One region of the Streptomyces sp. NPDC058671 genome, then DNA from elsewhere that is predicted to be linked to it. Evidence: riboswitches for the same ligand, from Rfam matches in the RefSeq annotation. Region 1 holds a riboswitch; the other holds the start of a gene.
The links. Region 1 has a riboswitch for cyclic di-AMP ahead of ACFWV2_RS21725 (transglycosylase family protein). Riboswitches for the same ligand answer to the same signal wherever they lie in the genome.
Positions count from the first base shown of each region.

Region 2: linked by a shared signal. The riboswitch ahead of ACFWV2_RS07685 (LysM peptidoglycan-binding domain-containing M23 family metallopeptidase) and the one ahead of ACFWV2_RS21725 (transglycosylase family protein) in region 1 are both predicted to bind cyclic di-AMP.

Region 1 is NZ_JBHXSA010000017.1:87,218-91,569, reverse strand. It holds gene ACFWV2_RS21730 (transglycosylase family protein) at 1-910, shown strand, start outside; cyclic di-AMP (ydaO/yuaA leader) riboswitch at 1,169-1,340, shown strand; gene ACFWV2_RS21725 (transglycosylase family protein) at 1,344-2,063, shown strand; gene eno (phosphopyruvate hydratase) at 2,387-3,667, shown strand; gene ACFWV2_RS21715 (septum formation initiator family protein) at 3,829-4,299, shown strand; gene ACFWV2_RS21710 (DUF501 domain-containing protein) at 4,330-4,352, shown strand, end outside.
Region 2 is NZ_JBHXSA010000004.1:294,936-299,287, forward strand. It holds gene ACFWV2_RS07680 (SGNH/GDSL hydrolase family protein) at 1-683, opposite strand, end outside; gene ACFWV2_RS07685 (LysM peptidoglycan-binding domain-containing M23 family metallopeptidase) at 845-1,858, opposite strand; cyclic di-AMP (ydaO/yuaA leader) riboswitch at 1,863-2,050, opposite strand; gene ACFWV2_RS07690 (tyrosine-protein phosphatase) at 2,411-3,232, shown strand; gene ACFWV2_RS07695 (DUF6126 family protein) at 3,249-3,404, opposite strand; gene ACFWV2_RS07700 (helix-turn-helix domain-containing protein) at 3,424-4,053, opposite strand; gene ACFWV2_RS07705 (aspartate aminotransferase family protein) at 4,124-4,352, opposite strand, start outside.

The sequences.
Region 1 (4,352 bases):
GGACAGCTGGGAGCGGCACGGCGGCCTGGCGTACGCGCCCAGCGCCGACCTGGCCAGCCGGGCCCAGCAGATCGCGGTGGCCGAGAAGGCCCTCGCCAGGGGCTCCGCCGAATGGGCCACCTGCGCGCCGATCGCCGGCCTGACGAACGACGGCACGGCCCCCGGTGTGAATCCCGGCCCGGCCTCCGTCCCGAGGGCGCCCACGGGGCCGGTCGTCGAGTCGAACAGGACGGCGGGGCTGCCGGGGGCCTCGACGGGCACCTCCGCGACCGCGAAGCCGAGCGCGGGGACGGCCGCGACGCCGACCGCGCCCGTCGCACCGGCCACTTCCGGGACGTCCGGCAGGCCCGTCACGCCGACGGCTCCCGTCTCGCCGACCACCCCGGTGAGCCCCTCCGTGCCGACCGCCCCGACCGACGCGACCCACCCGGCCGTGCCGACGTCGCCGGGCGCGCCGACCACGCCGGTCACCCCCGACACCCCTGACGCCTCTGTCACGCCCGGTACGTCCGTGATGCCCGGTACGTCGGCGGGTGACGGGTCGTCGGCCACCGTCGGCACCGGCAAGCACCGGGGCGGCGCCGCACCGGAGGAAAGCGGCAAGGGGGACACTTCTACCGAATCAGGTAGACATGCCTCATCCGCTAACAAGTTCGGCGAAAGCCCCCTCACCGCGACCCCGGTCGGCGCGGTGAAGAATTCGGGTGCAACGGACAGTCAGGACACTTCGGACGCGTACACCGTGCGGCCGGGTGACAACCTGTCCGACATCGCGCGGGCGAACGAGCTCCCCGGCGGCTGGACCGCCCTCTATGACGCCAACCGGCGGACGGTCGGTGTCGACCCGGATCTCATCCTCCCTGGTCAGAGCCTCGATCTGACGGAAGGTTCGCCCGCGAACGCCGAATGATTCGAGCGCTTATGTCCGGTTCTGGGTAAGTGAGACATGGGTCTCTTCGCCCCAACTGGCGTGTCCCGCCCGCACGGTCGGCTCCCGTCACCCCTCACCTGCACAAATGCCACTCGCCGGAGGGCAAGTAGGGGCGATATTTCCGCAATACGCCTCTTTGAACTTCCGGCGGGTCTGTGTCTACGGTCGTCACTGCTCGCCACCGCGGGCCCCGTCGACCGAAACGCCGAATCCTGCCGTCGGCCGATGGGAACAGTCGTCGCGTAAGCGCCGAAGGCAGGAGTGGGGGACCCAAGGTAAGTGCCGGTCCCGGCCGTTGAGAGACGGCCGGCGAACGGCTTGGGGTGAAGCCGCGTGCCACAGCACGCGGCCGGGCAACTTTCCGGCCCGAACCCGACAGCTCACCTCACAGGCGTCGGTGAGGAGAATCTCCATGCTGTTTTCCGGCAAGGGCAAGCACCGCCGTCCCTCCAAGGCCACCCAGGTCGTCACGCTCGTCGGCGTCACCGGTGTCGCCGTCGCGGCCCCGCTGATGACCGCGGGCACCGCCTCGGCCGCCACGGCCTCCGAGTGGGACCGCGTCGCCCAGTGCGAGTCCGGCGGCAACTGGTCCATCAACACGGGCAACGGCTACTACGGCGGCCTGCAGTTCTCGGCCTCCACCTGGGCCGCGTACGGCGGCACCGCCTACGCCTCGACCGCCAACCAGGCGTCGAAGTCCCAGCAGATCGCCATCGCCGAGAAGGTCCTCGCGGGCCAGGGCAAGGGTGCCTGGCCGAGCTGTGGCGTGGGCCTCTCCAACGCCTCCTACAGCGGCGGCTCCGCCGAGTCCGCCCCGCAGCAGCAGGAGCGGAAGGCCGAGCAGCCGACCACCCGCAGCGAGCAGCGCCAGGCCCCGAAGAAGTCCGCGCAGCAGACCCCGCAGCGCCAGGCCACGCCGAAGGCCGCCACCAAGAAGACCGTCACCACCCCGACCGGCAAGTCGGTCAAGAAGGGTGACGGCGAGTACAAGGTGGAGTCCGGCGACACCCTCGGCACCATCGCCCGGGCGCACGGCGTCCAGGGCGGCTGGAGCAAGCTCTTCGAGCTGAACAAGGACGTCGTCGAGAACGCCGACCTCATCTACCCGGGCCAGCAGCTCCACCTGAAGTGAGCCCGGCGGTCCGCGTGAGTCCGGCGGCTCACGCGGCCCCCACGACCCTCCCGCGGTGACCACCCCGGTCCGGCGCGCCTCCCCCCTGTGCGCGCCGGGCCGGGGTTCCCGTCTTTCCGCAGCACGCCGGACATGACGGTTACCGCCCAGTAGATCCGGGGCCCTTCGTCCCGGGATGCATGCCCTTGGGTCCTTTTTCGTCCCAGGGGGCGGGCGCCCGGCCGACCGGAGCCCCCGCGCCGGTTAGGCTCTTGTCGCAAGGCCGAGCGACCCCGCACCGACCTTGCGTCACATCCAGCGTCACATCCCAGAAGGAGATGCTCGTGCCGTCCATCGACGTCGTCGTAGCCCGGGAAATCCTGGACTCCCGAGGCAACCCCACGGTCGAGGTCGAGGTCGGCCTCGACGACGGCAGCACCGGCCGTGCTGCTGTTCCGTCCGGCGCCTCCACCGGTGCGTTCGAGGCCATCGAGCTTCGCGACGGTGACCCCAACCGCTACCTGGGCAAGGGTGTCGAGAAGGCCGTCCTCGCCGTCATCGAGCAGATCGGCCCGGAGCTCGTCGGCTACGACGCCACCGAGCAGCGCCTGATCGACCAGGCCATGTTCGACCTGGACGCCACCGAGAACAAGGCCTCGCTCGGCGCCAACGCCATCCTCGGCGTCTCCCTCGCCGTCGCGCACGCCGCGTCCGAGGCCTCCGACCTCCCGCTCTTCCGCTATCTCGGCGGTCCGAACGCGCACCTGCTGCCCGTTCCGATGATGAACATCCTCAACGGTGGGTCGCACGCCGACTCCAACGTCGACATCCAGGAGTTCATGATCGCCCCGATCGGCGCGGAGTCCTTCTCCGAGGCCCTCCGCTGGGGTGCGGAGGTCTACCACACCCTGAAGAAGGTCCTGAAGACCAAGGGCCTGTCCACCGGTCTCGGCGACGAGGGCGGCTTCGCGCCGAACCTCGAGTCGAACCGCGCCGCTCTCGACCTCATCATCGAGGCCATCAAGGAGGCCGGTTACGAGCCCGGCCGTGACATCGCGCTCGCGCTCGACGTCGCCGCCTCCGAGTTCTACAAGGACGGTTCGTACGCGTTCGAGGGCCAGTCCCGCACGGCCGCCGAGATGACGGACTACTACGCCGAGCTGGTCTCCGCGTACCCGCTGGTCTCCATCGAGGACCCGCTGTACGAGGACGACTGGGACGGCTGGAAGACCATCACCTCGCGCCTCGGCGACCAGGTCCAGATCGTCGGAGACGACCTGTTCGTCACCAACCCGGAGCGCCTGGCCCGTGGCATCGAGGAGGGCTCCGCGAACGCCCTCCTGGTCAAGGTCAACCAGATCGGCTCGCTGACCGAGACCCTCGACGCCGTCGAGCTGGCCCAGCGCAACGGCTTCAAGTGCATGATGTCCCACCGCTCCGGCGAGACCGAGGACGTGACCATCGCCGACCTCGCGGTCGCCGTGAACTGCGGTCAGATCAAGACCGGCGCCCCGGCCCGCTCGGACCGCGTCGCCAAGTACAACCAGCTGCTGCGCATCGAGGAGATCCTCGACGACGCCGCGGTCTACGCCGGCCGCAGCGCTTTCCCGCGTTTCAAGGGCTGAGCGACGCAGGAAGAGCTGAGCAGACGCACCAGGGCTGAGCAGGCGCCGTAAGGGCTGATCAGCCACAGCGAGGGCTGACACCCCCGCTCATCCGTACGTCCCCGTACTCGGTCCCGTACCGTGTGCGGGGACGTCCGCGTGAACAGGGGAGGCGACACGACATGGCCGCGAAGGACCGGGACCGGTTCTCGACCGCGACCCGGATCAGGCTGCTCGGCGAGCAGACCGCCGCCCGTGTCTACCGCTCCCAGACCCGCCGCCAGGCGCGCCGCTCCCGGCTCACCGGCCGCGCGGCCTTCCTCGCCCTGGTCGTCTGCTCCCTCGTCGTGGCGCTCGCCTACCCCATGCGGAGCTACGTCTCCCAGCAGGGTGAGATCGCCGAGCAGGAACGCCGGGCCGCCGAGGCCGCCCGGCGGGTCGAGGAACTGAAGGACGAGAAGGCCCGCCTCCAGGACCCGGCCTACGTCCGCCGCCTCGCCCGCGAGCACCTGCACTACGTGCTGCCCGGCGAGACCGGGTTCACCGTGAACGACCCCGGCGCGGAGCAGAGGCCCCGCGCCGACCAGGGCGCGGCGGACCGCCCCTGGTACGACAACCTCTGGGACGGCGTGGACCGCGCCGACCGCCCGTAAGCCCGTAACGACCTGACGAGCAAGGCAGACATGGAAACGCCCCCTCCGCAGAC
Region 2 (4,352 bases), on a different contig from region 1:
TCGCGGCGCACCTCCAGCGTGCCGCGCGGGGGTACGGGCGGCCAGACCTGGTCGGGGTCCGCGGGCACCGGCAGGCCGAGGACCTGGGCGGCGCGGAGGGCGACCCGGGTGTGCCCCTCGGCCGAGAGGTGCAGCCGGTCGCTGTCCCAGGCGCGCCGGTCCTGCACGGACCGGAGGGACCACAGGTCGAGGACCGGGCAGTCGTAGCGGTCCGCGATGGCCCGGACGTGGGCGGTGTAGGTGGCGATCTTGCCCCGCAGGTGCCTGAGCACGGGCACGTCACGGGTGTCGAAGCCGGTGGTCACCATGACGGTGCCGACGGCGGAGGTCAGTTCGGCGACAGCGCGCTCGAAGCGCTCGGCCACGTCGTCGGGGTCCGTGCCGGGGCGGATGATGTCGTTGCCGCCGGCACAGAAGGTCACCAGGTCGGGGGCGAGTTCCTTCGCCCGCGGGACCTGTTCCGCCACGATCTGGTCGAGGAGGCGCCCGCGTACGGCCAGGTTGGCGTAGCGGAAGGCGTCGCCCTCCGGCAGCCGGTCGGCGAGCAGGACCGCGAGGCGGTCCGCCCAGCCGACGTACGTCCCGTCCGGGCCGGGGTCTCCGACGCCCTCGGTGAAGCTGTCACCGATCGCCGCGTACGACCCGAATACGTTCTTGTCTCTTGATCTCGAATCGTCTGCCACGGGAGCACATCCTTCCCTCTGGGATGTGACCTACGCGACCGTAAGGAGGGGTTGACGCCGGGTGACATATGCCACCGATAAAGAGTTTGCCAAGCCGGAATAGACGGGGAACGCGCCGGTGGCCCGGCACGGGAGTGCCGGGCCACGCGGGTGCCGGTGCGTCAGATGGAGACGCCGTGCTGGCGCAGGTAGCCCAGCGGGTCGATGTCGGAGCCGTAGCTCGGCGAGGTGCGGATCTCGAAGTGCAGGTGCGGGCCGGTGGAGTTGCCGGTGGAGCCGGAGAGGCCGATCTGCTGGCCGCCGCTGACGGACTGGCCGGACGAGACGGAGAGGGAGGAGAGGTGGGCGTACTGGGAGTAGCTGCCGTCGGCGTGCTGGATGACGACCTCGTTGCCGTAGGCGCCGCTCCAGCCGGCCGAGACGACCGTGCCGGCGCCGACGGCGCGAACGGTGGTGCCGGAGGAGGCGATGAAGTCGACACCGGTGTGGTAGCCGGAGGACCACATGGAGCCGGAGGCGCGGTACGGGGTGGAGATGCCGCCGCTGACCGGGGAGACCCAGCCGGACCCGGAGGTCGAGGCGCCGGAGCCCGTGGACCGCTCGGAGGACGAGGAGGAGCCGGAGTCCGAGGAACGGGTGACGGAGGCCGGGGCCTCGGCGCGGTCGTCGCCGCGGGAGGCGCGCGGGGTGTCGCCGTTCTTCGAGGAGGACGTGGCGGCCGGCTCCGTGGACCGCGCGGGGGCGGCCTTGGGCGCGGTGCTCTTCGGGGCGGCGGCCTTGGCGGTGCTCTTGGCCCCGAGCGTGAGCTTCATGCCGGGCAGGATGAGCGAGGGGTCCTCGCCGACGACCTGGCGGTTGTCCGCGTACAGCTTCTGCCAGCCGCCCACGAGGCGGTGGTCGGCGGCGATCTTCGACAGGTAGTCGCCCCGCACGACGGAGTACGTCTTCGGTGCGGCCTTGGCGGCGGGTGCGGCCTTGGCGGAGGCGGGGGCCTTCGCCTGGGCGGCAGCGGTGACGGCCTGGCCGGCGGCGGCCGGGGCGGACTGCTCGGCGGCGTGGGCCCCGGTGGCGCCGAGGAGCGGGAGCGCGACGACGGCGCCTCCCGTACCGGCGGCGGCGATTCCGCGGGTCAGGCGGTTGGTCTTGATGCGGCGGTGCTTACCCTTCGCGGGCATGGCGAATTCCTCTCCGGCGCCTACGAGGTGAGCTGTCGGGTTCGGACTGGAGATGCCCGGCCGCGCTCTCACGCGGCTTCACCCCAAGCCGTCCTGCGTCGCGGGACCGGCGTACTTCCTGGGTCCCCCGCTCCTGCCACACATGGGTGAGTGGGAATTCCGGACGGTGGCAGGATTCGGCGGTCCGACCGGATTGACGGTGACGCTAGACGAGCGGGGTCGGCGCGAACAAGCCACCGTTTTCCACCGGCTTTCCCCGCCCTGTCCCTGCCCCGGAATTCCGGTCACCCTCCGTGGATGACGGTCCTTCGATCCCCCTTTCACGCAGGGCAATTGGTTCCGGCCGTCGGCCACGATCCGTCACCTTTATGACCCTGCTCACGCACCGAAGCTCATCTCCCCCGTAAACGGGGCGCGTTATACGCAAGGCCTCAATTCGGACAGATCACTCATTCCCGTGCAGGGGGGTGACCCGGCACCGTCCCGCCTGGATGATTGCCCCTGGAACCGATCTCGCTTCGGGCACCCGACCGCCGACCACCAGGAGCATCCGTGACGCAGCAGCTGCCGCAGGTCCCGCCCCTCGACATGACCGAACCCGCGCTGACCGAGGTCCGCAACTTCCGGGACGTGGGCGGCCTGCCGACGACCGACGGGCGAGCCGTCCGCCCCGGGCGCCTCTTCCGCAGCGGCCACCTCGCCCACGCGACCGCGGCGGACGCCGCCTTCCTCGACTCGCTGGGCCTGCACACCGTCTTCGACTTCCGGAACCTGGCCGACCGGAAGGTGGAGGGCCCGGACGTCGAACTGCCCGGCGTGCGGAACGTGAACATACCCCTCAACGATCCGGCGGACGGCAAGGAGTTCTGGAAGCTGGTCCGCGGCGGCGACATCCCGCAGCTGCGGGAGATCCTCGGCGACGGCAAGGCGGCCGCCACCATGTCCGACTCGTACCGGAGGATGGTGGTCGAGCGGACCGCCGAGCACAGCCGGATCCTGCACGCCCTGGCGGAGGACAGCCTCCCCGCCCTGATGCACTGCGCGGCCGGCAAGGACCGCGCCGGGCTCTCCATCGCGATCACGCTGCTCGCCGTCGGGGTCGAGCGGGCGGCGATCGAGGCCGACTACGTGAAGTCGAACGAACCGCACCGCCGCTACAAGGTGCGCCGCAGCTCCACCGCCCCGGACGCCATGTCGCCCGAGGTGATGGAGCTGCTGAGCCCGCTCTTCGACGCGCGGGTGGAGTATCTGCGCGGAGCCTTCGAGACGATCGAGACGACCTGGGGCTCCGTGGACGCCTATCTCGCCGAGGGCCTGAAGCTGGCCCCGGAGACCCGCGAGCTGCTGCGGGAGCGCCTGCTCACCGAGGCGTGACCCCCCCCCCCCCCGCCTACTGGTTCTGGCCACCCAGCACGAAGAGCAGGTAGAGGAAACCGGCGAAGAGGTGGCCGGCGATCAGATAGGCGAAGAGCCGGAGGACCAGCCCCTTGGGGAACTTGCCCTCCCCGCGCTCTTCACCGGTGACCGGTCGTGACTTCTCGGACATGTCAGCCCTTTCGGAAGTATCAGCGTCGGTGCGGCGTCCCGTCGCCGAGACACAGCTCGGCCACGGGACTCCGCAGCAGGGTGTGGACGAACAGCAGCTCCGCCCCGCCGGGAGTGGCGGCGCCGATCCGGTGCGGGGTGAGCGAGTCGAAGTGCGCACCGTCCCCGGGGTCGAGGACGTGCACGACGTCACCGAGCGCGAGCCGCACCCGGCCCTCCAGGACGTGGATCCACTCCTCCCCCGGGTGGACGCGCACGATGTCGGCCCGGGTGGCGTGCGGCACGTGGACCCGCAGGCACTGCAGGGCGCGCCCGGCGCCGCCCGCCTGGCGGTAGACCCAGCCGTCGGCCTCGACGGGTTCGGAGCGGGCCGCCCGGACGACGGGGTCGCGCTCGGGCGGCGTCTCGCCGAGGAGCTCGGAGACCGTCGTACCGTAGATCCGGGCGAGGGCGAGCAGCATCGGCAGCGAGGGCTGCCGGTTCCCCGTCTCCAGGCGCGAGAGGTGGGCCGGGGAGAGGCCGGCCCGCTGGGCGGCGGCCTCCAGGGTGAGTCCCCGGCGGCGGCGCAGGGCACGCAGCTGCGGGGCGACGTCCGGCAGGGAGCCGGGTGTGGCGGGGTCCGGGGAGGGGTCCCCGGGGACGTGGTCCATGCGTCCATTCCGCCAGCATCGTGCCTCTGAGGCAAGTTTCTTGCCTCAGAGACAAAGACCCGGCCCGGGGTCAGCGTTGTGCGACGGCCTGCTTCACCAGGGTCCTCCCGAAGTCCCACATCAGCCCGCCGCCGCCGTGGGCGTCGTCCATGACCGCCGTGAAGGCGGTGACGAACCGGTCCACGTCCGCCTCGTCGATGATCAGCGGCGGGATCAGCTTGATCACCTCCAGATGGTCCCCGGAGACCTGGGTGAGGATCCTGTGCCGCTGGAGGAGCGGGACGACGACCATCTGCGCG